2 regions of the Caloramator sp. ALD01 genome follow, and region 2 is predicted to be linked to the other one. Evidence: riboswitches for the same ligand, from Rfam matches in the RefSeq annotation. Region 2 holds a riboswitch; the other holds the start of a gene.

Region 1 (16,547 bases), on a different contig from region 2:
CGTAATTCGGCACAGGACGTGCCGAGCCGAGCGGCCATCAGGACGATGGCATCGCGAGGGTAGGACTTTTTCAAACAAAGAAAAGCTTAGAATTGATTAGCGAAATGAACGGATGCCTAAGAAATCCTTCATGGGGCTAATCAATATATAACTTTTTCAACAGCCTGATAAGATATCCATTACCTTATGTTTACTTTTAAACCTATTCTTCTAAACCAACTTCAGCCTCTATTTCTATCTCTTCAACAGGTTTTCCAACAAATCTTACCAGCATAAAGCAAGCAAATACCCCAAGTAGAAGTGAAACTACAACTGGTATACCTATTGCAACGGGTAAGTAACCGCATACAACTGTTACAACACCTACTACAATAGAATAGTATAGCTGTGTCTTAACGTGGTGTAAGTGATCACACATTGAACCCATTGAGGATAAAATTGTTGTATCTGATATAGGTGAACAGTGGTCACCAAAGATTGCACCTGTTAAAACAGCACCTATGCTCATTGTCATAAAGTTTGCATCAGGTGACATTGAGTGTGCAAGTGGAATAACAAGAGGCATTAGTATTCCCATTGTTCCATAGGATGTACCTGTTGCAAAGGATATAACTGAACCTAAAACAAATATTAAACTTGGAAGTAAAAACTTTGGTAGCGTTCCTGATAGAACCCCTGCTAAATATTTTGCAGTACCAAGCTCCTTAATTGTTCCAGATAGTGACCAAGCAAGAAGTAGTATTGCACCAGTAATTACAAGTGACTTTACTCCCTCAAGCCAAGTATCAATTGCCTCTCCTACTGTCATTATCTTTTGTGCTACTGCCATTATAATTGCTATTATACTTGCTAAAAGGGCTGATTGGAAAAGTACAACGCTGGCATCTGATGCACCAAATATTTCTCTTATTGAGTTAAAGGATAGTGGTGCATTTTTTATAGCCTCAATTAACTCCTTATCTTCTCCCGCCATTATGCTTGTATATCCACTGTAGTAAAATCCTAAAAATGCAAACACAATTAATGCACCTATTGGAACTATTGCGTTCCATATACTTAATTTAATTCCTTCCTTTGGTTCAATGTTTGAAGCCTCATTTGATACCATTGGCTTTGCATCATCTGCAATCACCTTTCCAAGTATCCTTGCTCTTCTTTCTGCCTCAAGCATTGGACCAAATTCACGTGCTAAAACTGCTGTTAGAACTATGAATATAAGTATAAATATATTGTAGAATCTATATGGTATTGTTGAAACAAACATTCCATAGGCATTTACATCTTGTCCAATTTGAGCATATCCATCCTTTATTAAGCTTATCTCATATCCAATCCAAGTGGATATAAGTGCAATTCCTGCAATAGGTGCTGCTGTAGCGTCTATTATAAAGGATAATTTTTCCCTTGATATTTTCATCTTGTCAGTAACTGGTCTCATTATTGGACCTACAATTAGTGAATTTGCATAGTCATCAAAGAAAACAAGTATTCCAAGAATCCAAGTTATAAGCTGTGCACTCTTTGCAGACTTTGCTCTCTTTGATAGTGATTCTGCTATTGCCTTTGCACCACCCATTTTAGATACAACTGCAATAAGGCCTCCTATCGCAAGGCATTGAAGTATTACTCCTGCATTCCAAGTATCTGATAGGGATGCAAGTATCTTATCTACTAATCCTAAAAACGCATAGAAGAAACTTAAAATAAAACCGTGGGAAGTTAAACTTAAAAGAAATGTACCTGTAAGTACCCCTACAAACAGGGATAAAAGAACATTTTTGGTTCTGAATGCTAATAAAATAGCGACAAGTGGTGGTAAAAGTGTTAAAAATCCTGGCATAAAAAAACTCCTCCTTTAATTTAATAATTTTTCGGAGGAGAGTCCATCAAAGCAAAAGACACCAAAGGTACAAAAATACGTACCCTGCCCTTGCATGATAGCTCTCCACAAACTATGCGTTTGTGACAGTTCTGCATATATTCTATGCAGCCCCAGCCATAGAGCCTTAAAGCATCAGCCCTACGCTTCGGCGGTGGCTCCTTTCCTATACCATCATCGTGCTTGCCTCAGATATAGTACTCTTAGACACCGCGCCTCTATCATGGTCAACGCATATTCAATTTTTATTTAAGTTATATTTTGCTATAAAGTTAATTGTTTGTCAAGCCTTTTTTATAAATTTTTTGCAATCTGTGCCGCAAGCTTTGCGTTGTTAAATACCAGTTGAATATTAGACTCAAGGCTCTTTCCACCTGTGATATCCTTAACCTTTGCAAGTAAAAATGGAGTTGATTCCTTTCCCTTTATTCCCTTCTCCTCTGCTTCCTTTAGTGCATCCTCTATTGCTCTATTTATTGTATCATAATCCATTTCATATTCCTCTGGTATTGGATTTGCAATAACTGCACCACCTTTAAGGTTAAGTTCCCATTTTACCTTTAACATCTTTGCAATTTCCTCTGGAGTATCTAATCTATAATCAACCTTAAATCCACTCTTTCTTGTATAGAAGGCTGGAAGCTCCTCTGTCTTATATCCTACAACTGGAACACCAAAGGTTTCAAGATATTCTAAAGTTAATCCTAAATCAAGTATTGATTTTGCACCTGCACAAACAACTGCAACATTTGTATTTGCAAGCTCTTGAAGGTCTGCTGAAATATCAAAGGTCTCCTGTGCTCCTCTGTGTACTCCACCTATTCCTCCTGTTGCAAAAACACGAATTCCTGCAAGGGATGCTATAATCATTGTTGATGCAACAGTTGTTGCACCATCAATTCCCTTTGCAACTATATATGGAATATCGCGTCTACTTACCTTTACTATCTCTCTTCCCTTTTTACCAAGGTATTCTATTTCATCACGAGTTAAACCCGCCTTTAGCTTTCCACCTATTATTGCAATAGTCGCAGGAACTGCCCCATTTTGTCTAACTATCTCTTCAACCTTAAGTGCAGTTTCAACATTTTGTGGATATGGCATACCGTGTGATATTATTGTAGATTCAAGTGCCACAACAGGCTTCCCATTTTCAAGCGCCTCTTTAACCTCCTGTGAAATTACTAAATAATCCTTTAACATAATCCCATCTCCTTTGCCTTTGTATTTACATTTTGTATAGTCATTTTGTTTGAAATAGTATCCTTTGAGGATAGAGCAATTGCTGCTGCTGCCATTGCAAATTTTGCTGAAGCCTCCATTGAATAATCGTTTATATAGCTGAAAACAAGTCCTGCCAAGAAGGCATCTCCAGCACCTGTTGCATTTACAACACAAACCTTTGGCATATCTATTTTAAATATTCCTTGACTATCTCCGCATACTACTCCATCCTCACCAAGACTTAAAAATACCCTCTCTACTCCCTTATTCAAAAGAACCTCACAGGCCTTTTTTGCTTTATCCACATTATCAACATAAATTCCTGTTAAAATTTCAGCCTCGTATCTGTTTGGTTTTATTGTATGAAACTTTCCTATGAAATCCTTTACCTTCTGTGCCTTTTTTGTAGATACTGTATCTAAAAACAAAACAACATCCTCAAGTTCTGCTATAACTTCAAGTGTTTCTTTAGGTATGTTTGTATCCACAATACATACTCTTGAACCCTCTATTATCTTCTTCTTTGATTTTATAAAATCTACACCTATCCTGTCGCATATATCCATACAAGAAAGTGCAACTGCCATATCTCCATCTTCATCTAATATAGAAAGATATGTTGAAGTATTCTCATCAGAGACAATTAGGCTGTGGCTCATATCTATACCTATATTTTTAGAATGCTCAAGTATTTTTCTGCCATACATATCATCGCCAATAGCAGTTATAAGCTTTACATTTACATTAAGCCTTGCAAGGTTTTCTGCTATGTTTCTTCCAACACCACCTAAGGACATATTTAAAATACCTACATTTGAGTCTTTATACCTTAGTTTTTCCTTTGGAAAGCCTTGTATATCTACATTTGCCCCTCCAATAACCAAAACATACTCATCAATGTTTATAATATAACCTTTTCCTAAAATATATCCCTTTTTCATCAGGTTTGTTATATGAACAGCAACCGATGCCCTTGCTATTTTAAGCTTTGAAGCTATCTCCTCTTGGGTTATAAAGGGGTTCTTCTTAATAAGTTCAAGTATTTCTCTTTCTCTATTTGTCATATAATCACCTAAACTTTTGCTTAATTTATAATCATATGTTTATTGTATCATTAACCTATTTAAAATACAATAAACATTTAAAAAATTATATTTATTCTTTACATTTATTTGTATAAATTAAAACAATAAATACAATAATAGCCATACCAAGGCATACATAGGCAGAAAATATATTTTTATAAATACTTTTTTCATTTTCGATATAGTAAGTTTTTACTGTTCCCATAGAATTTATTACACAGACATTTCCCCTTAATCTTTCAACCAAATCAAAATCGCTGAGATACTTTGATATATTCTTAATTCCTTCTCTCTTAACAGCATTTAGGGTTAAAATAAATTTATCTTTAGCATAAACTCCATATATAAGCTCAATTACTCCATCCCCTTCATTTAGTACAATATTCTCTTTTGCCTTATACCTTCTATCCTTTTTTGCAACATACAAATTATCCTGTAGTTCCTTTAAGTTCAATCCATAAATTAAATTGTTTTTTGATTTATCAACAAACAAGCTAACACTTAATCCCTCTAATCCTTTAATGCTGTGTCCTAAAAATGCAAATATATTTGACAAGTTACTTAAGTCTTCACCGTCTAAACTGCTTGGAATAACAACATTTAAGTCATTAAACTCTCCATCCTCAATAAGGGGGGCAGGATAAAACAAGAGGTCTCTTCTTTTTTCTATCTTTGTTGGTTTGTATATGATAGAATCCTTCAAAATAACAGCAAATAAATTGTTGGCAAGGTATGCTGTATTCCTTTTATCTTTAGGAACAAGATTAAACTTCAGCTTGAGTTTGACGCTTCCACTTTGTACTACATCCTTTAAACTCAGTCTTATACTATCCCCTCTACTTTTTTCTAAAGATAAAGCCTTATCTAAATATGGAATATCATTTACATAAATACAAAGGGACGATTTTTCAAAATCTATTAAGTTCGAATACCTTAAATTAAATTGGGCAAAAGCCTCCTCCTTCAAACTCCTATCCTTTGGTATTTCTATAAAAAAATCAACCTCATTATCTATGCCGTTTAAAACTATATCTTTATAACCTAAATCCTTTAAAGTCACTCTATCCTGATATATTTCTCTATTTTTTTGTTTATATTCACCTACATAAAATGTATCATCATATACTCCCTTTAAAAAATCTATATCGCCTAACGCCTTAGCTGCAAATATAAGTTTTTTACTGTCGAAGGAAGTTATTATTAAAACATACCTATCCACATTATAGGGAGATTTTATAAGCTTGACTAAAGCATTATTTGATATTTTGCTTCTATCTTCACTGTCTATGTACTTCTTAAAATTTTCGTCTAATTCAAAGTAGGGAGATATAACGATTATATTTTTATCCACATCATCCACACTAAAATCCTTAATATGCTCTACCCTTAAACTTAAATTAGAGTATGCATCATATCTTCCAAATACTGCTGATAGATAAAAAAGTGCAAGATATGAATCTAAGTCTTCCCCTGTTAAAATAACTGTGTTAAAACCATCATCATTTCCCCTTTTTAAAAAGGGATAAGGGAAATTACTTAGCCTTATATTTTCCATATTCTCTTCGTATTCTATGTGAACATAGCTGTCATCCTGAATCTCAATCCAATTTCCTATGTTTGTATCTTCATAGGAGTCTTCTCCATCTATCATTTTAAAGGCACATATCCTTAAAGAATTAAAACCTACCTTCATTTTTTCCCTTTTTAAGAAGAAGGCTGTTTGTATATTTTTTTTACCATAAATCTCAACACTTCCAACAGAAGAACCATTTAAATATACAGTTAGCATAGAATTTTTATATTTTATTGCTTCACTTATATTTATATTTAAATATACATAGCTTTCATCCTTTAAAAACCAATTTTCATCAACATAAAAATTAAAATCATAATAACTTCTAATACCTCTAAGTTCTACATTGTTGTTTAATTTATAGTTTTTTATTCCTATATTCTCAGCATATATAGTTTGAGAAAAAACTAAAAAAAGTATAATAAAAATCTTAAGTATCCTCTTCATCTTATCCCCCCTAAAATCTTTCTGTCTTATACCACCTGTGTTCCCTTTTTAAAACCCTATCCTTTAAGTAGGAATAAACACCCATTGTAGAAACAATACCCCAAAGCTTGCAATAGGTAAAATACATTAAAAATATCAATGCAATATTTTTAATAGTAAATTCCTCCTTCTCGAGGGATAGAGAAATAGCAACTTCAAGTATGAACATAATATATGATAAAAACCAAATCAAAACCAAATTTCCATAAACACCCACACTTAAGTTAGTTAAACAACCAAGAATAAAAACACAGTCAGAGATTAATGTTGATAGTAGAAAAACAAAATAAACTAATGTAAAGTAAATAACATCTATAAAGGCACTACTTTTTATCAAACTTCTATCAAATAAATATTTAAATACAACATATACATTTCCCTTAACCCACCTTTTCCTCTGCTTAAACCAAACTCTTAAGTTTTCTGGTTCCTGTTCAAAGGTTACTGCCTGTGGAACAAATTTAATTCTATATCCCATACTGTATATTCTTATGCTAACCTCTGTATCCTCTGCAATTGCCCTATCATCCCATCCATCAACTTTATCAAGTATATCCTTCCTTACTAAAAAATTGGTTCCTGGTATGGTACATAAGTTAAAAAGTCTCCATCTTCCTCCCTGTGCCATCCATTGAAAACTAAGCCCCTCTATATTTATAAACCTTGTTAATAGGTTTTTGTTTTTATTTATTGTCCTAAACTTACCTATAACAGCACCTAAGTTTCTGTCCTTTTTAAGTTCACAAACAAGATTGTATAGTGCTTGTCTATCTGGTCTATTATCCGCATCATATACTGCAATAAACTCACCCTTTGCATATTTAAGCCCAATGTTTAGGGCATTTGCCTTACCCTTTCCCCCTGTCTTAAAATCTGTTTTTACAATCCTAAGCCTCCCTTTATACTCCTCCTTTAATCCTTCTAAAATATACCCTGTATTATCTGTTGATAAATCGTCAACTACTATAAGTTCAAACCTATCTATAGGATAGTTAAAATCCATTATACTCCTTACAGTCTCTTCAATTACCTTCTCCTCATTATGGGCTGGGACTAAAATAGATACAAAAGGCAACTCCTCTAATAAAAAAGTTGTCTTACTTGATTCAATATAATATAGATAGCCAAAATAAGTCAGTATTCCTCCTATGATGAGCATTAGCCATATAGAATAAAGGGAGAACAGGAACAAATTATCATAAATCACCATCCCCTCTCCCTCCTTAGATAAATGGAATGAATTAATATTACTACCATTCCTGTTAATAATAGGATAAATATAAAAAGAGCAGACCTTTGTATATCATAAAAACTTAATTTTATATCTATCCTCTTGTGATAGTCCCAATCTATTTTCCCATCTCTACTTTTTATACAAACGTCCTTTAATTTTATATAGTTTTCCTCTTGTTTTAGGTCATAGAAAGAATAACCCCTATTCCTTAACTCTCCTATTATTTTCTTTAGATAGTCAATATTCACAAACGTATGAAAATAAAGGCCTCCAAAATAGTCTCTAACTACGGAAGTTCTATCTATATTTTTTAATATTTCATTTATGTTGTCTGAATAGACATAGCCTAAGTTTTCAGGTATAAGCCTATTTATAAACTCAATATCATTTATTCTAAAAGGGTAGGATGTTGTACAAAAGGAATGTTCTGATGTTTGTATATGACCTACATAAGTTGAAAAGTGCCTCTTTAAGAACTCATATCCATCTCTATTTATTGCATAGTGGGGTGCCTCAAAGGCAAGAGGATAAAGTCCACATTTTAAACATTCTAAAAGTGCCTTATATACCCTATCCTCCATATACTTATCCATATCATCCGATGGTGCCCTATTATTTTTAATATCCCAAAACTCATAACCTTCCCCAGTTTTTTCATCCCTTATTTGATGAGTATATCCGTGAAGAACTATACTAGCTCCATTTTGTTGCATATATCTTAGTGTCTCTACAAGCTCCCTATTATCGGATATCCTATATATCCTTCCATTTTCCTTATAAGCAGGAATTAGGGCTATCATATAGGGTATTCCTTCAGCCTTTAGATAGTCTCCTATACTCCTCAATTTTTTAACATCAACTTTAGCGTGCACATCCTCTATCCTTACAAAAACCCTTTTTTCCTGCCTATGTTCTTTTTTTAAAACATCGTGAAGAACGTCACAAAGTATATAAAAGGTTGTTCCCTCTGAATCATATCTTGTAACAATCCACCTGTTGTTGTATTTAAATATATATGGTATTTGTTTTTTACCATCTGTAAAATAGCTAATCACTTGTCCATTTTTTACGTCATAGAAATCAACAAAATTGTTATCCGAAACACCAAATTTTCTATTAAACGAAAACCCCAAATCCCTATAATATACATCGACTGCATTATAGTTTTTTCCTAAAAATATATTTTTACCAAACTGCTCCCTTAGAAGAACCTCCTTAAAGCCTGTCCCAATTAAAACTGTAGTTCCCTTATACCTCATCAAGTCCTCTAAAACCCTACTTGAAAGTTCCTCTTCATCTAACCCCAAAACAAAAACACAATCAAAATGCTCCAAATATCCCTCTTGATAGCACTTCTCTGAAACCTCATAAACATCAACATCAAAATGACCTAATGCAAGTTTAAAGGCTAAAACCTCATCATTGTCATAACCAAATTTATATCTTGTATCGTATATTATAAGCACCCTATCCCTTTTATCCTCTGCACAGGCTCTTCCAATCATAAAGCATATTATTGCTAATAAACTAATTATTATCTTCTTTAACAATATAGCATCCCCCCATCCTTAAGGCTAAAAGTGCATTTAAATTATCAAAGGAGTGGGCATATAGATTTGCTTCATTACCAAATGCACCGTATATGGGAGATAGTCTATTTTTACATTGAAGTTTTAACATCCTGTTTATTAGCATATTATATAAATCAACATCCCTATAGTATAAAGCAACCCTTGCTAAAGTCGCATAAATTGCTGTGGATTCTATCCTTGAGGCTGGCTTTAAATCTCTTATGTAATACTCTGAATAGACTGCACCCTTTTTTTCTATTTCACTTTTAATAAACTTAATAAAATCCATATAAAAAATGTTGTCCTCTGCCAAGTGTTCAACTACTATTGCATTTTGAAGCATATCAACCTTATACTCACTTGAATATTGTTTTGTTCTTAAATTATATCTATTTCTAAAAAAGGGGGTACCCTCTATCTTTCCATTTTCTAAAACCCATCTTGAGTTTTCGTATATGCTTTTAAAACTTAGTTCGTAATTGCTAATAAGATTCATTGTATACAAATCTATATAGGATAAAGTAATAGTACCTGACTTTGTATATCCATCATAATAGTCTACTAAAAAGCCATTCCTACATTCATATTTTTTAACAGAGGCTATAATCCTTTTAGCAAGATTGAAGTACTCCTTGTCCCCAAAAACACTATACCCTATTAAAAGTGCTCTTATAATTCTCAAATCATCTATCGAAGCAGATGATGTATATTTATAATCCTCACCAACTCGCCAAGAGACCAAATTATTTTTTAGCATCATTTTATCCATTACAAACTCATAATGCCTCCTGTATCCTGCCTCATCCTTTATGTATAGATAATAGAGCATAGAGAGTCCCTCAGATTCTGACAAAACATCCCTTGAACCAAACTCCATTTTATAGTTGGTAAATATACCTCCATACTCACTTGTTAGTTTTTTCTCTACAAATTCCCTAACTAACTTTTCATCAAGTGTCTCACAAGGATAATCATATTCGAAACTTAACCTTTTACTATTCATATTCCCCTCCCACATTACAAGAAATATGAGAACTAAAACCAATAAAATATACCTTCTAATAACAACCACTCCCCTATGTCTTATAAAATTATATTTTTCAAAGGGATTAAATAGAACAGGTTAAAACTTGGTTAATTTATTGACAAGCTATATCTATTGATTTATACTAATATTGAAAATAATCTGAATATTATTGTTTTTGGAGGCGACTTATGATGAATTTATACCATATCAACCTAACTTATGAAAACAAAATAGATGAGATAGCAGAGGATATAATAAACAACAACTTTGATGTTATTGAAATATACGGAATATGTAGCAGCTGTGATAGGGACTTAGTATTTGAATGTTTTGATTCAAACCCTATATTTAACATATTAAGAGAGCTTCAGCTAAAGGGTATTAGAGGATATAGATTTGACTGTAATATTTACGAAAGTTCAGATAAAAAGATTACTCTTGTTAAAAAATACGATGTTACCAATATAAATGAAATATAAATCATCTAAAATTTCTCCCCTTAAAACTCATTTTAACTTAATCAATAACATTCATCTCCCCCTTATATAAGTAGGGGGGGGAGTTCACCTTCCTATGAGGTTACTTATTCAATTCTTTATATTTTTAATATTTTTATTAATCTTAGGTTTCTTGACATCAGACTTTTTTTACTATATACTACAATTGTTAATTGTCTGAAATATTTGATGGCATAATCCATCAAATATTTTTTTACGCCCTATGCAATCGTTTGCTCACATTTAAAGGAGGTTTTAAAATGTCTAAAAAAATATTCACCTTTGATTTCTGGCAAAAATTCGGAAAAGCACTTATGGTTGTAGTCGCAGTAATGCCTGCAGCAGGACTTATGATTTCAATTGGAAAACTTATTGGAATTCTATTTGGGGACATTACACTTGCACAGACGATTGCAAGAATAATTGAAGATTTAGGTTGGGGAATAATTGTAAATCTTCACATACTATTTGCAGTTGCAATAGGTGGTTCTTGGGCAAAGGAGAGAGCTGGTGGTGCCTTTGCTGCACTTATAGCCTTCATACTAATAAACCGTGTAACAGGTGCAATATTTGGCGTAAATGGTGCAATGCTTCAGGATGCAAATGCAACTGTTAAAACAATATTTGGCTCAAATTTAGTTGTTAAGGACTACTTTACATCTGTACTTGGTGCTCCAGCACTTAATATGGGTGTATTTGTTGGTATAATAGCAGGTTTCTTAGGTGCCGCACTTTATAACAAATACTACAACTACAACAAACTTCCAAACGCACTTTCCTTCTTTAATGGAAAAAGGTTTGTTCCTTTTGTGGTTATATTAGGTTCAGTTGTAACAGCAACTATACTTTCAATCTTTTGGCCAATTGTACAAACTGGTATAAACACATTTGGTAAATGGATTGCAACATCAAGGGAAAATGCTCCATTTATCTCAACATTTATATATGGAGCCCTTGAAAGAATACTACTTCCATTTGGTCTTCACCATATGATTACTATACCTATGAACTACACAGAACTTGGTGGAGTTTACAACATACTGACTGGAGATAAAGTTGGACAAGTTGTTTATGGGCAAGACCCTCTATGGCTTGCTTGGATTACAGACCTTAACAACCTAAAGGCTGCTGGAGATATGGCTACATATAATAAACTTCTTGCTACAGTGCATCCAGCAAGATTTAAGGTTGGACAAGTAGTAACTTCAACTGCATCATTAATAGGTGCTGCACTTGCGATGTATATGAGCGTTGAGAAGGAAAAAAGACCTCAATACAAATCAATGTTTTTATCTGCTGCACTTGCAGTATTTTTAACAGGAGTTACAGAACCAATTGAATTTATGTTTATGTTTACATCACCAATACTATTCTTTGGATATGCAGTGTTCACAGGACTTGCCTTTGCAATGGCAGACCTTATAAACTTAAGAATACACGCCTTTGGTTTTATAGAACTTTTAACACGTACACCAATGATAATAAATGCTGGACTTGCAAAGGACCTACTAAACTTTGTATTTACTTGCCTTCTATTCTTTGCTGTAAACTTCTTTGGGTTTAGGTTCGCAATAAAGAAGTTTAATATACTAACTCCAGGACGTGGAGAAAATCAACTTGATGCAGAGGAAGAGGCTGCTGCAACAACTACTAATACAGGCAATAGAGAATTAGCATTTAAAATAATTGAACTTTTAGGAGGACGTGAAAACATTGTTGAAGTTGATGCTTGTATGACAAGACTTAGAGTTACAGTTGTTGATACAGCAAAGGTTGCAGAACAAAGCAAATGGAAGGAAAATGGAGCTGTTGGACTAATTATAAAGGATAAGGGAATACAAGCAATTTACGGTCCTAAGGCAGATATATTAAAATCGGATATAAATGATATATTGGGGGCATAATAATGAAGCTATTAACACTAAACTGCCATTCCTGGATTGAGGAGAATCAGCTTGAAAAGCTTGATATTATTGCAAAGGATATCATTGAAAAGGGATATGATGTGGTTTCTCTTCAGGAGGTAAATCAGCTAATTGAAAGTAAAGTAGCTATGGACATTGTTAAGGAGGACAACTTTGCCCTCCTACTTATGAATAAAATAAACCAAACTTCAAAGGAAAAGTACAGTATGTACTACGAAAAGAGCCATATAGGATATGATAAATACGAAGAAGGAGTTGCTCTTTTAACAAAGCATAAGGTAAAAGATGTAAAGTCATACCTCATTTCAAGGGCAGATGACTTTAGCTTTTGGAAAACAAGAAGAGTTTTAAAGGCAAGTATTTTAATAGAAGGAGAAGTGATAGACTTCTACTCCTGCCACCTTGGTTGGTGGGATGATGAGAAGGAACCCTTTAAGGAGCAGTTTGACAGGTTATATGAAACTATTGACCAAAATAAGCTAACATTCCTTATGGGAGACTTTAACAACAACGCCTTTATAAGAAATCAAGGCTATGACTACATCATACAAAGGGGACTTTACGACACCTACAGCCTTGCAGAAGTAAAGGATGATGGCGTTACAGTAAAGGGGAAAATAGCAGGTTGGGATGAAAACAGAAATGATTTAAGACTTGATTTAATTTTAGTAAATAGGAAAATACCTGTTAAGTCTTCATCTGTTATATTCAACGGTATAAATAAAGAGGTTGTATCTGACCACTTTGGTGTTTGTGTTGAAATATAAACATATGGGCTGTATAAAATAATACAGCCCTTAAAATAAAAAGGATATTTTCTGATTATTTTAAAATTTGTATAAAATTATAAAGGATGGTGTTTATTGTGAAAAGAGCTTGGTGGAAGGAAGGCGTAGCATACCAAATATATGTAAGAAGTTTTAAAGACACTAATGGAGATGGAATTGGTGATTTAAGGGGAATTATTGAAAAACTTGATTACCTTAAACATTTAGGTGTTGATATGATATACCTAAACCCTATAAACAAATCTCCAAACGATGACAATGGCTATGACATTAGCGACTACTATGATATTATGGATGAATTTGGTACAATGGAGGATTTCAAACTTCTAATCCAAGAAATGCATAAGAGGGATATGAAGCTAATAATGGATCTTGTTATAAACCACACCTCAGATGAACATCCTTGGTTTGTTGAGAGCAGAAAATCAAAGGACAATCCGTATAGGGACTATTATATATGGCATCCTGGTAAAAACGGAAATCCTCCAAACAATTGGGGTTCCTTCTTTGGTGGAAGTGCTTGGGAATATGATGAACAATCAGGAGAATATTATCTACACCTATTCTCAAAGAAAATGCCTGATTTAAACTGGAGATGTGAATATGTAAGAAATGAAATAATTAAAATGATTCAATTTTGGATTGATTTAGGAGTTGATGGGTTTAGATTTGATGCAATAAACCATCTTGAAAAGGACTTTAACTTCCCAGATGCAGAGATAAAAGAAGGACAAGTATATGGAGACTTTATAAAATATGTTCAAAACCTACCTAAGGTACACGACTATATAAAGGAAATAAGAAGAAGGGTATTTAACACAGGATATCACGTTTTAATCGGAGAAACAGGGGGAATTAGCTACCATAATGCCTACCTATATACAGGTGTTGATAGAGAAGAACTTGATATGACCTTCCATTTTGATATGCACTCTGTTGGCAAAGGTGAAAGGGACTGGGAGAGAAGAAAGATAGATTTAGTAAAAGAGATAAAGGAAAAGATGAGTGGATGGCAGATGAGGGATGAGAAGGAAGGCTGGTGCCCAATCTTCTACTCAAACCACGACTCAACAAGAACAGTATCAAGACTTGGGGACGATAAAAAATACCATAAAGAGTCTGCAAAAATGCTGGCAACATTACAGCTTACCCAAAAGGGAACACCATTTATATACTATGGTGATGAAATAGGAATGACAAATGCTTGGGACTTTGAACTTGAGGATTATAGGGATGTTGCTGTTTTTAATAAATATAGGGATTTTGTTGAATCTGGACTTGTGAGCCACGAAAACTATATAAAGGGGCTACACCTAACATCAAGGGATAATGCAAGAACGCCTATGCAGTGGGATGACAGCAAAAACGCTGGATTTAGTGAGACTACTCCTTGGATTAGGGTTAATTCAAATTACAAGGATATAAACGTTAAAGCTCAAATTAAGGATGAAGATTCAATATTAAATTACTATAGAAGGCTTATCGAACTTAGAAAAAACAATTTAACTCTTGTTTATGGAGATTTTATTGAAATTAATAGAGAGCACGAGGAGATATACTCATATATAAGAAAAGGGGAAGATGATGCATTTTTAGTAGTGGTAAACTTCTTTGGTGGAACACCTGAATTTAAACTTCCTGAAGATGTTGAGATTAAAGAGGCTAAGCTAATCTTATCAAACTACAACTTTTTAGGTGAAAATATAGACAATATAACCTTAAGACCTTATGAGGCAAGAATTTATAAGATTAATTTATAATAAATATACTTTAGGTGATTATCACCTAAAGTATATTTATTTTTATTTCTCCTGTAATTTTGAAACAGGAACTTCAAAAACCTTGTTGGTATCTAAGTCTTTAACAACTGCTGATTTTGTATCCTTATGTACCTCCTCAATCCAGACACTGTGGCCGTTGTACTTTACATCAATTACACCAAGTGAGTCTTGAATTTCCATTGCCCTTTCAAGCCTCATAGCTACACCCCTTTTTTTGTATTATGTTGTGCAAATTAGAAAATATTATACACCATTTTTTAACAAAATTATTTTCGCAAACTTTTGGCCTTACCTACTGTCCCTCCAAGCTTACTCCATACATAGTTATGTTCCTCTACACAATTTGAAAAATCTCCATTTTTCCACCTATTTAGTATTTCAATTAATTTATTCTTCTCTAAAGCTTTCAAATTGCTTTCTTTAATCTTTTCAATCAATCTATCACACAGCTCAACTGTTATTTCAACTTCTCCCCAAACTTCACCATCTACTGCCTCTATTTTTGTATTTGCCATCCTGTGCATTGTATCATATATTTCATATTCTAATGATTTATTTGAAACTACTTTTGATTTGGTTTTAGTTAAAGGTTGTACTACTCCTTCATTAATTAAAATTTTTCTCATCCATAAAAAAGAACCTACAAATAGAATAAGACAAAAAAGAATAACGACCGTCCTTTTATTTAGTTTCACACAATCATCTCCTTTTATATTTTAAATACTGTAATTAATATTTTTAATTTTTATTGCTGTCTTGAATCAAAATATTTAATTTCTGTATTTACATTTTTAATATTAGAGTTATAATATAATTAAGAGAGGTGATAATGTATGGCATTTAAAATTATATCCAAATGTCCTGTCTGCAATTCAAAATTAATTGCAACTAAGCTTAAATGTACAAAATGCCAAACAGTCATTGAAAACGAATTTGAACTTTCAAGGTTTTCAAATTTAACATCAGAACAGCTCAACTTCATTGAAGTATTTATAAAATGCAGAGGAAATATAAAGGACGTTGAAAAGGAACTTGGTGTATCCTACCCTACAGTTCGAAGCAAACTTGATGATGTAATATCTGCACTTGGATACATACCAACAAAATCAAAAGACGAAAACAACACCTTGGACATACTAACAAAACTTGAAAACGGGGAGATAACCGCCGATGATGCAATCAATTTATTAAAAAAATAAATTTAAAGGGGGATTAAAATGAACGAAGAAATAATGAAGGTATTGAAAATGGTTGAGGAAGGCAGGATTGATTCACAAAAGGCAGCGGAACTTATTTCGCTTTTAAATTCAAAGGAGCAAGAAAAGACAAGTGAAACTAAAGATAAAATGTTTAAGGTAATAGTGAAATCATCAAAGGGAGACAACGTAAACATCAATGTACCTGTAAAATTCATAAGCACCCTTGGAGCAGCTATTAAAAAATTGCCAAAGGTTGAAGGTGTTGAGGGACTTGAAGA
Region 2 (16,547 bases):
ACCTCCCTTAAAATTTTAATTTACCTTCCTTTAAATCTTCACAGGATATACCACTTAAAATATATTTATCTAAATTTTTTTTGTCGTTCATTAGTATATCATAATTGTTAAAGTTTTGTCTAAGGGTTTCATATAGATTTTGATATTTTTTTATAAAATCTGAGTTTATGAAATAATATACATACTGTCCCTTTTTATAGCTCTTTAAAATGTCAGCAGAAGAAAGTTTATTTAGGTGTCTTGAGGCGTTGGACTGATTAAGTCCAAGAAGCACCTCAAGCTCACATACACAAAGTTCTTTAACCATTAAAAGATTTAATATCCTTATTCTCGTTTCATCTGATAAAGCCTTTAAAATATTAACTAATTCCATATCCTCACCTAAAAATGCTTTTGTACTATCTGCTTTAATTCTTCTTTATTTTTAAAACCTATTACTTTTTCCACAACTTCGCCATTTTTTAATATAAGTGTAGTAGGTACACTCATTACTTTAAACTTTCTTGCAACTGACATATTTTCCTGTGCATTAATTGTGTAGAAATTAACATTTTCTATCTCCTGTGCTACTTCCTCAAGTACAGGCTTTAATTGTACACAAACTGGACAGGTCGTAGTATAAAGCTCTAATACCCCAGTTATGCTATTTTCCATTCCCTCAAAATGTGCTTTATTAATTTCCTGCAACTTCATTCTATCACCTTCCATATAAAGTATATGATTCTTTAATCATATAATAATACTTTTATATGACTTTTGCAATATAAAAAATAAAAATATTTATGCTTTATACTTATTTTTAACATATAATTTACATAATAACAAAAAACTATAGAAAGTTTTTCTTCCTATAGTTTTTACATTTCTTATAAATTAAATTCCTTTGCCACAAGTTCAACTGCCTTTAATTTATCCTCCCTATTTATAGTGCAAGTAATTCTTATTTCTGATGTGGTAATCATTTTAACCTGTATATTATTCTCCTTAAACACCCTAAAGAGCCTTGCTGCAACACCCGATGTCGTCTTCATACCAATGCCTACTATAGAAAATTTTGTTACATTTTCGTCTATAATTGGCCTTTTAACCGTATATGCTCTGACAACTTCTAAACACTCATTTAAATCAGCCTTTGGTATTGTAAAGGATATGTTGACACTGCCGTTTTGTGGTGCAGTCTGGCTTATCATATCAACATTAATCTTCCTTGCAGCTATTGATTCAAATATACTTGATAGGGTATAAATATCATAATCAATATCAAGTAAAGTTATTGAAACATCATCATCTGAAACTGCTAGTCCAGTTACTGGCTTATTTTCCATTTCTTCAACCTCCCTTATATATGTCCCCTTTATATCGCTACAACTAAGTCCAACGTAGATGGGTATATTGTATTTTTGTCCAAGTTCCACAGACCTTGAATGCATAACCTGTGCACCAAGACTGGAAAGTTCCAACATCTCTTCATAACTTATGTTTTCAATTTTTTTTGCATTTTTATAAAGACGAGGATCTACGCTATATATTCCATCAACATCTGTATATATTTCACATTCAGCATCTAATTTAACAGCAAGTGCTACAGCTGTGGTATCAGAACCTCCTCTTCCTAAGGTTGTTAGATTACCTTCATCTGAAACACCTTGAAATCCTGCTACAACAACTATTTTATCTAAATCTAATGCATTTTTTATAGGAAGAATATTTATATCTTCAATTAACGATTTACCATATACTCCATTTGTTTTTAGCTGAATTTGAAATGCATTAAAGGATATTGCATCATATCCTATGTCCTTTATAGCCATTGCCAAAAGCGAACTTGAAATCATTTCACCTGTTGCAAGTAGTGCATCTAACTCCCTTTTATCAGGATTATTAGAAATACCCTTTGCAAGCTCTATTAAATCATCCGTTGTATCCCCCATTGCCGATATTACAACAACAACTTTATATCCCTTGTTTTTTTTATCTATAACACTTTTTGCAACTCTTTTTATTTTTTCAGTAGTAGCTACTGAACTTCCACCATATTTTTGTACAACAATTGCCATTTCCCATTCCTCCTTTATAAAAAAATAAAAGCAGCAAGGTTTGTTCAAGCTGCTTTTTGCATACCCAAACAAAACCTTTGTAGCTCTCCACCCTTTGGTGACAGCTGAGTGCATATTATGCAAACAGCCAGGTAGATAGTTTGGCGACTATCCCCTTCGGCCTAAAGCCCCTTTCCTAAAGCTTCATAACCTGCCAAGCTCCCCTTTAGTACTATTGACTTAGGCACCTCTACATAAGGTATTGTTATTTTTTTATTAAATTATTGTATTTATACTATCATAAATATTTATACATTTCAAATGTATTTTTATTAATTTTCTGCAATAAATTAAGAGGGGTAATCCCCTCCTATTATTGTTGCCTTAATGTATTTGCTATGTTTTGGCATGCATTTAAAGTATTTTGGATACTTTGTATCTGCTGTTCAATTTGTGCCTTAGTGTTTTGATTTTCTACAGTTGTAGCTGCCTGTCTTAGACTATTTAGAGTGTTTTGTAGATTTTGTACGCTTTCTTCTACATTTTGTCTTGCATTCTTTTGTAACATACTTCATACCTCCATTTTTTTATTTTTGACATTATTATTTTTACCCTACTCTTAATTAAAATTCGTGGTAATTTATTGAAACATCAATTCTATTTTTTGTACTTTTAGGTTAAAATATATCTATAAATCTATTAAGGGAGACTGATGAATATGACAAGAAGGCTTATTGAAATGTATTTAAAAAATAAAACCGATAGAAAATATATAGGCTATCTATCTGGTGGTGTAGGTATTTTTGTTAACATATTACTTTTTATATTTAAATTCATATTTGGTACATTAAGTGGAAGTATCGCAATAACTGCAGATGCTTTTAACAACTTATCTGACGTTGGTTCTTCAGTTGTAACAATCATAGGTTTTATGATTGCAGATAAGCCTGCCGATAAAGAGCATCCCTTTGGTCACGGAAGAGGAGAATATATAGCAGGTCTTATTGTATCTATACTTGTACTTTTAGTTGGATTTGAGTTTTTAAAATCGTCCTTTGAAAAAATACTGCATCCATCTCCACTCACCTTTAATATATATACTGCAATAGTCCTTGTTGTATCTATAATTATAAAACTTTGGCTCGGTTATTTTAATAAAATACTATCACAGGTATCATCATCTGGAGCAATAAACGCAACATCCTTTGATAGTTTTAGTGATGTAATAATAACATCTACTGTTTTAATAAGTATATTGATTTCAAAATTTTTCAATATAACAATTGATGGATATATAGGATTATTAGTTTCATTTTTTATACTTTATGCAGGTTATAACCTTATTAACGAAACAATAAGTCCCTTACTTGGTGAGGCTGCAGACCCTGAACTTGTGAAAAAAATCGTTGATAGTGTAAAGTCCTATAAAGGCATAATTGGAGTACACGACCTTATTGTTCACACCTATGGTACACAAAAAACAATAGCCTCCCTTCACGCAGAGATAGATTATAGGACAGATATTTTAGAAGCACACGAACTTATTGATAAAATTGAAAACGAAGTGTCTAAAAAATTAAACATCGTTTTAATCCTACATATGGATCCCGTTGTTCTTGATAACAAAGAGCTGGAAATAATAAGATTTAAAATAAAAGATGTACTATCAAGATATAAATATGTACTTGATGTTCACGATATTAGATTAGTTGATGGGAAGCATAAAAAGAATATTATATTTGATGTAGTCTTTTCAAATGAGATTAAACAAAATGATATGGGCAAAAAAGCACACGAAATAATAAATGATTTGCATAAAATACTTCCTAACTATGAAATAATAATTCACGTTGACAATATGTATGCAGATTATTAATTTTATTTGAAATTATACTTTTACTTTGGTAAAATATATGCAAGCTTATTTTAAGGAGGGTTTTAATAATGTCAGCTTTTGATGTGCTAATGGAACGTGGCTTTATTGAACAGCTTACCCACGAAGATGAAATAAAGGAATTATTGGAAAAAGAAAAAATTACATTCTATATTGGTTTTGACCCTACAGCAGATAGCCTTCACGTTGGACATTTTATAGCTTTAATGGCAATGGCACATATGCAAAGGGCAGGCCATAGACCAATCGCACTAATTGGTGGCGGTACTGCTATGATAGGGGACCCAAGTGGGAAAACTGATATGAGAAAAATGCTAACAAAGGAAGAAATACAATATAATTCAGAATGTTTAAAGAAGCAAATGGAAAGATTTATAGATTTTTCTGATGGTAAAGCAATAATGGTAAATAATGCTGATTGGCTTTGGAATTTAAACTACATAGAATTTTTAAGAGATGTAGGAGTACATTTCTCAGTTAATAAGATGCTTACTGCAGAGTGTTTTAAACTTAGAATGGAAAAGGGACTATCCTTCCTTGAATTCAACTATATGTTAATGCAGGCATATGATTTCTTAGAACTCAATAAAAGATATGGTTGTGTAATGGAGCTTGGTGGAAATGATCAATGGTCCAACATACTTGCTGGTGCTGACCTTATTAGAAGAAAAGAAGGTAAACCAGCCTATGGGTTAACATTTAAGCTTTTAACTAACAGCGAAGGAAAGAAAATGGGTAAAACAGAAAAAGGAGCATTATGGCTTGATGCAAATAAAACAACTCCATTTGAATTCTATCAATACTGGAGAAATGTAAATGATGCAGATGTTGAAAAGTGTCTTGCTCTTTTAACTTTCCTACCAATGGATGAAGTTAGAAGATTAGGTTCATTAAAGGATAAAGAAATAAATGAGGCTAAAAAGGTTCTTGCATACGAAGTTACAAAGCTTGTTCACGGTGAAGAAGAGGCTAAAAAGGCTGAACAGGCTGCAATTGCACTATTTGAATCTGGTGGGGATTTAAGCAATGCTCCAACCTTTGAAATGCCATCTAACCTACTTGGCCAAAAGGTTATTGATGTGCTGGTAGAAATAAAGGCTATTCCTTCAAAGAGCGAAGGAAGAAGACTTATTCAACAAGGTGGTCTTTACATAAACAACGAAAAAGTTTCTGATATGGATTTTGTAATAGATGAATCTCTATTTAAAGATGGAGAAATGCTTGTTAGAAAAGGTAAAAAGACCTTCTATAGAGTTGTAATTATATAAGTTTTAACTATACCTCGGATTGTTGACAAACTTAATTGTTAACTAAAATCTGAAAAAGCCCCATGAAAGGATTTTATTAGGCTCTTTCATCAGCTTTAGCAATTCTTAGCTTTTCGACTTTGGAAAAGTCCGTAATTCGGCACAGGACGTGCCGAGCCGAGCGGCCATCAGGACGATGGCATCGCGAGGGTAGGACTTTTTCAAACAAAGAAAAGCTTAGAATTGATTAGCGAAATGAACGAATGCCTAAGAAATCCTTCGTGGGGCTAATCAATACATAACTTTTCCAACAGCCTGAGGTATAGTTTTTTAACTATACCTTTTTTGTATCTTAAATCATTGTTTTTGATAAACAACTTCACCATCTATTACAGTCATATAAACCTCAACATCCTTAATCTTTAAAGTATCGATATCAAAAATATCCTCTTCTAATACTACAAAATCAGCATACTTTCCTTTCTCTAACGTTCCGTAGACATCCTCCATATAATTTGCATAGGCTGGATTTTTAGTATAACATTCTACAGCCTGTTTTACAGTTACCCTCTCTTCGATATTTAAATTTAACTTATTAACAGAACAGTATATGCCAAGCATTGGTTCAAAACCCTTAAAAAATGTCCCGTCCTTTTTTTGCACATACTCTGCACCAAAGGGCGTATCACTATTAAATATTGTAGTTATACCTCTTTCAATAAATGTTCTATATCTGTAAGTATCCTTTATTCTTCTAAATCCAAGCCTTGTTAATGTTAAATTGCTTTCTAAATTAAATATAGGCTGAAAGGATGCAATAAGGTTTAATCTCTTAAATCTATCTATATCCTCTTCCTTTATTATCTGGATATGTTCAACCCTGTTTCTGACTTCTTTATTTGGATAAATATTGTATACCCTTTCATATATATCTAAAAACTTTTTCATAGCTAAATCTCCAATAATATGGACTGCTATTGGTATGCTGTTTTTCAATGAATTTTCTATTATGTCATATATTTCTTCATCACTTAAATTTTGACATCCAATATTATTAGGTTCATCTTCGTAGGGTTCAGTCAATAGAGCTGTCCTTGAACCAAAGCTACCATCAACAAAATATTTTACTGGACCTTTTTTTAGCTTCTCTGTTTCAGAAAGCTTAATAAATTCACTGTATTCCTTTGAATTACCAAGGCTTCCTGCAATAATTCTAACTTTAATCTTTCCTTCCCTTTGAAGTCTTTTGAAGGTATTATAATATCTTGGATACTGAGTCATAATATCATTTACTAAAGTAACTCCATTTTTTATAAGTTCACTATCTACTCTTAATAGAGCTATTTCATAATAGATATCTGGCATCATATCCATTATTCTACCTATTATTTCAAATACCCAATTTTCGTAAAAAAGTCCAGTTAGCCCAAACTCATCCTTTACTGCCGTTTCTGAATTAATAACCGACTCATTATCCCTTAAATTAAGTACCTCCAATGCTTTGGTATTTAGTATGAGGGAGTGTCCATCCTGTCTTATTAAGCACACGGGCTTATCACTAACAATCTTATCGATATCAAATCTGTGGGGCATAATACCTCCAAAGACAATTTCACTCCATCCCGAACCCATTATCCAAGCATTTGGTTCCTTTGTTTTACTAAAAGAATATAATGCGTGTTCAAAGTCGTCTCTATTTTTTACATTTTTAAAGTCCATCTCAACCATACTTCTTGCTGCCTCTATAAGGTGCATATGGCTCTCTACAAAGCCTGGGAAAACTGCTCTACCGTTTAAATCAATAACTTTGCAGTCTTTATACTTTTCTATTAAATTTTGATTTGATAATTCAACTATTCTGCCATCCTCTATATACATAGAAGAAAATATATTATCATTTCCATCCATTGTATAAATTTTGGCATTTTTAAACAAAACTCCTGACATATTCACTCCCCCTTACCTATATAGTTCTATAACAAAACATTACTTCCTTTCAACTTAAATTTATTTAACATTTTATTTTAAATTTATTCATATAAATTATTAAAAGCATTAAAGGTGGTAATTTATGCAACAAACTATACCTCTTCATTCCTTCAATCCTACTGATGAAGAAAGACATAAAATGCTAAAATTCTTACTAAAGCTTGATAATAGATTAAATGATTTTGATGATATTATAAAACTTATGTCTCCCCCAGAAGATATTGAAACAATCTGTTCTAAGCTTCAAGGTAAAGGCATTAAAGTTGCTGTTATAGGTGCTGGTTCTGCAGGCCTTTGTGCAGGTTATGAATTAAACAGAATAGGCTGTGATATTACTATCTTTGAAGCCTCTAAACGGATAGGGGGAAGAATAAAAACACACTATTTTGATAAGGATTCAAATCAACTTGCCGAACTTGGTGCAATGCGTATAGGTATTGCCCACGAAACTGTATGGAACTATATAAAAAAGTTTAAACTTAAAACTCGTCCATTTATTAGCAAAAGCTACTCTTCTCTCTTTTATATACGCGATAGCCACGCCTTGAATGAACCAAGTGCAAAAAGCGTAATGGAAAATATATACCCTAAATTTAAGCTTTCTAAACTTGAGAAAAAAGTTACTCCAAGCAAGTTAATATCACAAATGTATAACAAGTATTTCTATAGCCTCACATCAAATGAAAAAACAGAACTTATTAAAATTAAACAAAATTATTCACATAAGATAAGAGAAATACAAAACTTATCATTAAGACAGGCATACGAAAATACCAATCTATCTCAGGACGCTATATCAATGATTAGCTACCTATCATCCCTTGAAGCTGATTTACTTCATATCAGTTTATATGAAATATTAGGTGAACTTTATACTGTGGATTTTGCATATAACTATACTATAGAAGGGGGTATGATTAACCTACCTCTATCCTTCTACAACCAACTCATATCTTCAGACGGACCTGGTAAAGTACAATTTAAATTTGGTCACTTAGTAAATTCAATTATAAAGTCCCCATACGGAGACAAAATTATACTTGAGGTTACAGACCTTAACGATAAAAATGTCTACTATAGGGAATTTGACTATGTTGTGTGTTGCATACCATTCTCCAGCTTAAGAAGAGTGAAAATATTACCTAATTTTTCTACTCTCAAAATGCAGGCAATTAATGAATTAAATTATGAAATAGGTCAAAAAACATTTTTATACCTTAAAGAAAGGTTTTGGGAAAAGGATACTCCTATATCTGGAACAACACTAACAGATTTAATAACTATTTCTACACTCTATGGCTCTGACCATATGGAGGCTATTCCAAATAAGCTATTTGAATATAGACTAATCGAAAATACATCCTATAAGATTCCAGGAGTGCTACTTGCATCATATAATTGGCATCAAAATGCTATACGCTTAGGTAGTCAACCAGAATTAATAAAAATAAAAGAAGTATCAAATTGTATTGAGTCTATTCATAAGCTTCCTGAAAATTATATTGAAGATAACATCATCGACTACTCTACAATACTCTGGTCAAACATACCATTTATATGGGGCGGAGTATCCCTACTTACACCTGGTCAAAAGGAATTATTCCTGTATGAAGCTACTCTACCTGAAATGAATAATAGGGTATTCTTTGCCGGAGAACACGTTTCTACAAAACACGGATGGCAACAGGGTTCATGTCAATCTGCAATGCTTTGTGCCAACAATATTGCTAAATCAATAAGGCAGAGAGATTAATTCTCTGCCTTATTTTTTAATTTAGGTATTAAATCATATTCTATTAAACTATCTGAAAACTTCAACATCCTATATGCCCTTTCAAAATTATCTACATACTTATCCTTATTTAATTCTTTACCAGTTCTTCTATCAATAACCTTATCAACAAAATTCAAATATGCTACATCATCTGTTATCCAAGTTCCGTTTCTTAAAACAACAAATCCCTTGTTTGTATTTAAAACATCTCTACCAAAAGTGTATTTAGCATCTATGCCAAACAAATTTGCTATTGTTGGATAAAAATCAAATTGTCCTGTAACCTCTTTAATATGCCCCTTTATTTCTTGCTTTGGAAAGTGAATCATTGCAACTATCTTTTGTGCCTCTTGCCATTCAAGTGCTGAAATATCTTCTCTTCCATAAAGAAGTTTTCCCATAATATCCTTCCTATCATAAGGAATTGCATAATGATCTCCATAAAATACAACTACCGAATTTTCCCAAAGTCCTTCCTTTTTTAGCATATCAACAAACTGTCCTACTGCTTCATCTGTATACTTTGCAGATTTTATATAATCACCAATTATTGTTCCCTCAAACTCTCCTGTACTTATTATGTTGCTTAATTTATTTTGTGAATCCCTATATGGATAGTGGCTTGAAAGAGAAATTAAAAAGGTATAGAAGGGTTTATCATACTCCTTCATCTTTAATACAGCCTGCTTAAAAAAGGATTTATCACTAAGTCCAAGCCCCTGAATGTCATCTATATTAAAATTATTTTCATTTTCATATCTATCAAAACCTAAACTGCTATACATATTGACTCTATTCCAAAATCCTGGTCTATTAGCGTGCATAACAGCTGTAAAATACCCTGTTTCCTTTAATTTTTTAGGCAATGCTTCGTAATGGTTTCCAGCATACTGATAATACACTGATCCTTCTCTAATTGGCAGAAGAGAATTATTCATCAAGAACTCTGCGTCTGAAGTTCCTCCAAAGGCTGTTTGATAAAAACAATTATCAAAGACTAAACTTTCCTTTGCAAGATTATTTAAATTTGGTGTTATTTCCTGCCCACCAATTTTCTTATTAAGCAAAAATCCTTGAAAGGCTTCAAGCTGAACAACAATTAAATTTTTACCCTTCATACTTCCATAGTACTTTATTCCCTTTGATAAATTTTTTTCATCAATCCACCTATTAATTTCATCTATTTCCTGCTGTGATATATGCCCCTTTTTTAATACATTTGAGGTTATATACCTATAAAAGTCAACCGCGTGAAAGTTTACACTTCCAACCCTTTTAACAATATATTTCTTATCGTACATTGTTTTTGTTATACCTGGCTGTTCCTTTTCAAGTGCTTTAACACTGGTAATTGAAAAAATAAGTCCTAATGATAATATTGATATAAATTTTAACGCTCTCAAAGTAATTCTTGGTTTTTTATTATCTAATTTATCCTTATTTTTTATATATAAAATAGTAAACAGAACTATATCAACAAAAAACAATAGATCATTGAACTTAATAAGAGAAGTCACGCTATCCTTCACTTCTGCAGCCAATCTTGCCTGTTTTATAAGTGCAACTGATGTAACATCACAAAAATATCTGTTATATACAACATCAGTTAGCAATATCAAACTTATAATAAAATCAGCAATTATAAGTCCCTTTACTCTTTTATTTTGTCTAATAAAGCTAAAGATAGATGCAATAATTAATGTTGAACCAAAACATCCAATAATTAAATAAAGCTTTTGTAGGTCAACTAACTTCAATACATAATTAAAAATCACTAGTTTAGAAAAAACAATAAGTATAAACAATAAAATATCAAACTCTTTAAATAAAACTTTTCTTGCCATAAATATCACTCCATTATTTTTTTGCACAACAAATACTATAATACTTTTAGAATCTTTAATAAATAGTTTTTTGCATTATTAATAAAATATTAAAAAATCCAAGCTTATGAAAAATAGACATCACGTTCTAATGTGATGTCTATTTTTTACTCATTTCTATTTTTTAACATCATATACATTTCCTTAACACTTTTATTTAATAAAGGATGAACAAAATCCGGTTCAATATCACATAATGGTTTTAACACAAATTCCCTATTATGCATATCAGGATGCGGAACCTTTAAATCCTCTTCGTTATATACTTCATTATTGTAGAATATAATATCTAAATCAATGGTTCTTGGACCCCATCTTATTATTCTTTCTCTTCCCAACTGTTTTTCTATTTTAAGCAATCTTTGTAGAACATCTCTACAGCTAAGCTCTGTTTCTACTAAAATAACTCCATTTATAAATGGAGGCTGCTGTTTATAACCATAGGGTTCAGTTTCATATATACTTGACTTTTTAACTATTTTCATTTCATTCTCTTCAATAAGCTCAAAGGCTCTTTTTATCGTTTCATACCTATCCCCTATATTACTTCCAAAGGCAATAAATACTCTATTCATTTTAATGCCTCCATCATCATAAGTGCTCTTTTATTCTCTAATACATCGTGAACTCTTATAATATCAACATTTTTCATACTTGCATAGCAGGTAACAGCAATTGTACCCTCAAGTCTTTCCTCAGGTGGTACATTCCCAAGTGCAATTCCTATACTTGATTTTCTTGATACCGCAAGGAGTACAGGAACTTCTAAATCATTAAAAAACTCAATGTTTTTTATAAGTTCAATATTATGCTCATAGGTTTTACCAAATCCTATGCCAGGATCAATAATAATCTTATCCTTTGATATTCCATTTTCTATTGCGTATTCTATTCTCTCTATAAAATATTCCTTTACCTCTTTTAATACATTTTCATATTGTGGATTTTGCTGCATATTTTTAGGAGTACCTTTTATATGCATTATTATTATCGGAACATTATAATCCTTAACAACCCTTACCATATCCTTATCAAATGTCATTCCACTTATATCATTTATAATATCCGCACCAGCCTCAATTGCCTTCTTTGCAGTTTCAGCTCTATATGTATCTACTGATATTAATATTTCTTTGTTTTCTCTTCTTATCCCTTCAATTAATGGTATTACCCTATTTAATTCTTCATCTAATCCAATAGGTTCTGAACCTGGTCTTGTTGATTCTCCACCAACATCTATTATATCTGCTCCATTTTTTATCATATCAAGTGCTCGTTTTACTCCTTCTTCTACCCCACTTACCCTTGAGTTTGAATAAAATGAATCTGGTGTTGCATTTAGTATCCCCATAACCTTCATTTTATCAAACACATATATTCTTCCATCCCTTAATGTTATATACCTCATTCCATCATCCCCTTTTCTGTATAAGCAAAGGCATTATGGTTATGTATACTCTCTATACTTTCGACACACACACTATACCACTTAATATCTTCATTTTTCTCAAGCCTTAAGGCAACCTCCCTTGCAACATCCTCTACGAATCTTGGATTTAAATATGCCATTTCTGTAACCCATTTCTCATCCTTTCTCTTTAAAAGTGAGAACACAGGTGTACTTGCACTTTCCTCTGCTACCTTTACAATATCCTCAATCCATATCATCTTGTCTGTCTTTATTTTTATATCGACTGTTGCCCTTTGATTGTGTGCTCCAAATTCACTAATCTCCTTTGAGCAAGGACATAATGTTGTTACAGGGACTTTCACTTCTAATATAAAATCAAAGTTATGGTTTTTAGTTGCCTCAAAGGCACACTGAACATCATAGGGAGATTCTATCTGCGTAACTGGAGATGGTTTTGATATAAAATAATCAAATTCCATTCTACAGTGTGCAACCTGTGCCTCAAGTTTTTCCTTTAAATCAGTTAACATTGCTTCAATATCCTTTGGTGAAACCGATTTTAACTCCTTTATAACCTCAACAAACCTACTCATATGAGTTCCCCTTTGAAAATGAGGAAGATCAACAGATAGAGATACCTTTGCTATTGTATTTTGTGTGCCGTTCTTCTTGTCTCTCACAACAACAGGCCATTTTAAATTGTTTATTCCAACGTGCTTCAAAGGTATATTTCTAAAGTCTCTTTCGTTTTGTACATCCTTCATAAATTACCTCCTATAAACTATTCCGCTTGTCTTTGTCTCCCAAACCTCTACTTCATATAATCTACAATTATCCCTTTTTAATACATCGTATAATTCATCCCATACATATATAGCGATATTTTCAGCAGTTGGCTGTTCTATTATATCATTTAAATATGCGTGGTCAAACTTATCAATAATTCTTTCTTTAACTATTTTTTTTAATTGAACAAAATCAAAAACCATCCCTTCGCTATCTGGTTCTCCCTCTAACTTTACAACAAGTTTATATGTATGCCCGTGCAATCTTTCACATTTTCCGTGATAATGTATAAGGTTATGAGCTGCATCAAATTCAAATTCTTTTATAAGAATCATAACTTCACTCCATTCTTAATATTTTATCAAGATTATAGCATAAAGAACATAAATTCTCAATTCAACAAAATAGTTAAATAAACCTTTTATCAAATTCGAGACATCAAGTAAATATCCCTTTTACAATAACTTTTTTAATAACTTACTAATTATAAATAGCCTTTTATTTGGCAACTACCAAACAAAAGGCTAAATTAAATTACATTACATTTAATTTTAATTGATTTTATTATTTTTTATTTCTTTTTCTAAATTCTCCAATTTATTTATGTCTTCTATCTTTAAATTTCTATATTTGCTTCGTATATTTTTTATGATTTCTAATTTTACATTATTATTACTCTCCAAAAATTTACTATTAATTATATCTATATAACCATCATACTTCTCTTCATCAATAAATTTACTACTGTTTTTAAATAATTCTAACATCTCCATATAAAACTGTTTATCACTTTCATCAGCATACTTCACAGCTAACTCTATTTCATTTATAGATACATTAATATCTTTAGTTAATAATAAGATAGCATAATAATAATGATTTTCAGGTTTTTGTGGTTCAATATCAACCAATTTTTGTCTTGTTTCAATTGCTTTATTAAAATCATTTAAATTTTCATAAACTAACGCTAATCTATGTAATGCAATTGTATTTTTAGGTTCTTTCTCTAATGCTTTTAATAAATATTCTTTAGATTTTTCATATTCTTTATTTACAGAGTACAATCTTGCAAGTTCAATTAAATCATCAACATTTTCATTGATATTTTTTTTCTTTTTATATAAGTTAATTGTTTCGTTAACACTCATAAAGTTCTTACCCGAATTAATTAAATACATTTCATATTCATATAAAAAAAATGTTACTAAAGCTGAAATAAAAAATAAAGTAATAACAGTTATATATATTTTTTTATTATGCACAATATCATCTCCCCATACATCAATCCAATTCAATTCTTCTTATTAGTAAAAATGATATTAAAATGAAACCTAACAACGTGGATATATTTAGCATTAAATCATATAGATAAGAAATATACACCATCTTATCTAATTGTAACATGTAGTTATATTTTGCTGCTGTTGAAAGAAATAATATACGCTTTGGAATTATATCTAAAAATAACCCTCTTTGTTCTGATATAAGTATTAGCAAAGATATTAATATTGTAATTATTCCTTTTTTAGTAATTATACCAATAATAAATACCATAGCTCCAAAAGTTATTAGGAATACTATCTGTAAAAGCAATGTACTATATGCCCTTAAATAAAATTCCTTAAAGCTAAACTCATAAATATTAAAAATTTCAAGTCCTTTTATCTTAAATACAATTAGTAAAATTAGTTCATAAACAAAAAACGTCAATATAAAAATAATACTAATTATAACTGAACCAGCTATATACTTATACAAAAGAGCTTTTTCTCTACCGTATGGTTTTAGGAAATGAATTCTTGCCGTCTTTTTTTCAAATTCCTTTACTAAAACATTTGTAAAAAAAATAGCCACAATAATTGGAAATATAACTCTACAATTTAATATAAACACATAATATGTATATGTAAAATAATCTCTCCCTCGTGGGTCGTGACTTGCAAAATAAGCAGAAATAGCTATAAAAAAACTATGGAGATTAAAGGAGCAATATATTTTCTTTCCTTGATACACTTTTCAATTTCTAACTTAATCACATTCATTATAACCAATCCTTTCAATAAACTTTTCTTGAAGGGTGTTTCTTTTCTCTTGTATTTTAAAAATTCTTATATTATTTCTACTAAGCATATTTAGAATGTCATTTAGTTGTTCTTCCTTTACAATCAAAACTTTTTGCCCATCTTTTTCTATTATTGGTATTTGATCTATTCTTAAATTAAATTTTTCAGTATAAATTAAATATTGTATACAATGTTTATTTTCTTGATTATTAATGCAATCTATTATTTCACCATTTTGAAGAATATATATTTTATCACATATTTCTTCTACATCACTTAATATATGACTTGATAAAATTATAGTTTTCCCTCTTGTGGCAAGTGTTTTTATTAGTCTTTTAAACTTAATAATAGATTCAGCATCTAACGAATTTGTAGGCTCATCTAATATTATATATTTTGGATTATGTATTATTGCTGCTGCTATACCTATCTTTTGCTTCATACCCATTGAGCATTTATTAAATCTAACGTTTAAAAATTTATTTATCTCAAGTTCATTACAAACTTCTTCAAAAATATTAGAATCAAATTTATTATAAAGTTTACTAATTAACATCAAATTTTCTTTACCAGTTAAATTTTCATACAAGCTTGGTTCTTCAATTAAAAAACCTATTTCAGATGATATTTTTTCATATTCTTTTTGCAAATCTATATTATCAACAAAAACTTTACCAATTGTTGGATTATATATATTAGTTATTACTTTAAATAAAGTACTTTTACCTGAACCATTAGGTCCTATAAGTCCTACTACTTGTCCATCATTTGCTTCTAAACTAATGTTATTTAATATTTTTTTATTTTTTATTATTTTTGTTACTGATTTAACTTCCAAAGAATTCATATTATCTCTCCTTTTTTACAAAGCTGGTACACATCAAATATGTACCAGCTAAATATTTACTTGTGCTTCGCTAAGGATTTCCATGTACTTGGACCACATATTCCATCAACTGCTAATCCATAATCACGTTGATATCTCATTAGAGCATCTTTTGTTAAAGGCCCAAACTTTCCATCAATCGTAGAATTATAATATCCTAAATCCTTTAATGACTTTTGTAAATCTACAATTCTATCAGTCTTGTTTGCTTGTCCATAACCTACCCAATTCTCACTCAAATTATAATCAAATTCAAATCCATATTTTACTTTATACCACCATTTCTCAACTCCACCATACAAACTATTATGTATTGACAAAAAATTTTTTGCATCATCATATAGGTCTGTTATTATCTTTTCTGCTATTTCACCTAATATTACCTTTACTACATAAACCAAAACATCTTCCCCAAAACTAACTTCAGGACCTTTAACAGTAATAGTATCATATTTTTCTAAAATAGGGTTATTTTTATTGCCAAGCGTTTTATCAATTTGTACATTATACATATTATTATTTATACTCATTGCTTGAACATTTGTATTTATAATTATAATATTAAAAGTTAAAAT

Evidence for each region. Region 2 has a riboswitch for lysine ahead of A3M9_RS0104110 (aspartate kinase). Riboswitches for the same ligand answer to the same signal wherever they lie in the genome.
Region 1: linked by a shared signal. The riboswitch ahead of A3M9_RS13640 (Na+/H+ antiporter NhaC family protein) and the one ahead of A3M9_RS0104110 (aspartate kinase) in region 2 are both predicted to bind lysine.

What each region holds. Positions count from the first base shown of each region.
Region 1 covers NZ_AXAA01000026.1:1-16,547, forward strand. The annotation lists gene A3M9_RS13640 (Na+/H+ antiporter NhaC family protein) at 203-1,840, opposite strand; lysine riboswitch at 1,931-2,108, opposite strand; gene A3M9_RS0109475 (pseudouridine-5'-phosphate glycosidase) at 2,174-3,082, opposite strand; gene A3M9_RS0109480 (PfkB family carbohydrate kinase) at 3,076-4,167, opposite strand; gene A3M9_RS0109485 (cellulose biosynthesis cyclic di-GMP-binding regulatory protein BcsB) at 4,259-6,208, opposite strand; gene A3M9_RS0109490 (glycosyltransferase) at 6,219-7,457, opposite strand; gene A3M9_RS13645 (polysaccharide deacetylase family protein) at 7,451-9,031, opposite strand; gene A3M9_RS0109500 (hypothetical protein) at 9,009-10,055, opposite strand; gene A3M9_RS0109505 (hypothetical protein) at 10,268-10,558, shown strand; gene A3M9_RS0109510 (PTS transporter subunit IIBC) at 10,837-12,480, shown strand; gene A3M9_RS0109515 (endonuclease/exonuclease/phosphatase family protein) at 12,483-13,268, shown strand; gene A3M9_RS0109520 (alpha-glucosidase) at 13,367-15,049, shown strand; gene A3M9_RS0109525 (H-type small acid-soluble spore protein) at 15,092-15,268, opposite strand; gene A3M9_RS13650 (DUF6241 domain-containing protein) at 15,337-15,765, opposite strand; gene A3M9_RS0109535 (DUF2089 domain-containing protein) at 15,904-16,269, shown strand; gene A3M9_RS0109540 (hypothetical protein) at 16,288-16,547, shown strand, end outside.
Region 2 covers NZ_AXAA01000005.1:115,028-131,574, forward strand. The annotation lists gene A3M9_RS0104100 (helix-turn-helix transcriptional regulator) at 8-373, opposite strand; gene A3M9_RS0104105 (co-chaperone YbbN) at 382-693, opposite strand; gene A3M9_RS0104110 (aspartate kinase) at 867-2,057, opposite strand; lysine riboswitch at 2,130-2,297, opposite strand; gene A3M9_RS13125 (hypothetical protein) at 2,410-2,604, opposite strand; gene A3M9_RS0104120 (cation diffusion facilitator family transporter) at 2,749-3,912, shown strand; gene tyrS (tyrosine--tRNA ligase) at 3,978-5,198, shown strand; gene A3M9_RS0104130 (amidohydrolase) at 5,535-7,124, opposite strand; gene A3M9_RS0104135 (NAD(P)/FAD-dependent oxidoreductase) at 7,249-8,919, shown strand; gene A3M9_RS0104140 (LTA synthase family protein) at 8,916-10,784, opposite strand; gene folK (2-amino-4-hydroxy-6-hydroxymethyldihydropteridine diphosphokinase) at 10,931-11,398, opposite strand; gene folP (dihydropteroate synthase) at 11,395-12,231, opposite strand; gene folE2 (GTP cyclohydrolase FolE2) at 12,228-12,998, opposite strand; gene queD (6-carboxytetrahydropterin synthase QueD) at 13,002-13,355, opposite strand; gene A3M9_RS0104165 (tetratricopeptide repeat protein) at 13,572-14,282, opposite strand; gene A3M9_RS0104170 (hypothetical protein) at 14,302-14,874, opposite strand; gene A3M9_RS0104175 (ABC transporter ATP-binding protein) at 15,049-15,933, opposite strand; gene A3M9_RS15005 (peptidoglycan-binding protein) at 15,990-16,547, opposite strand, start outside.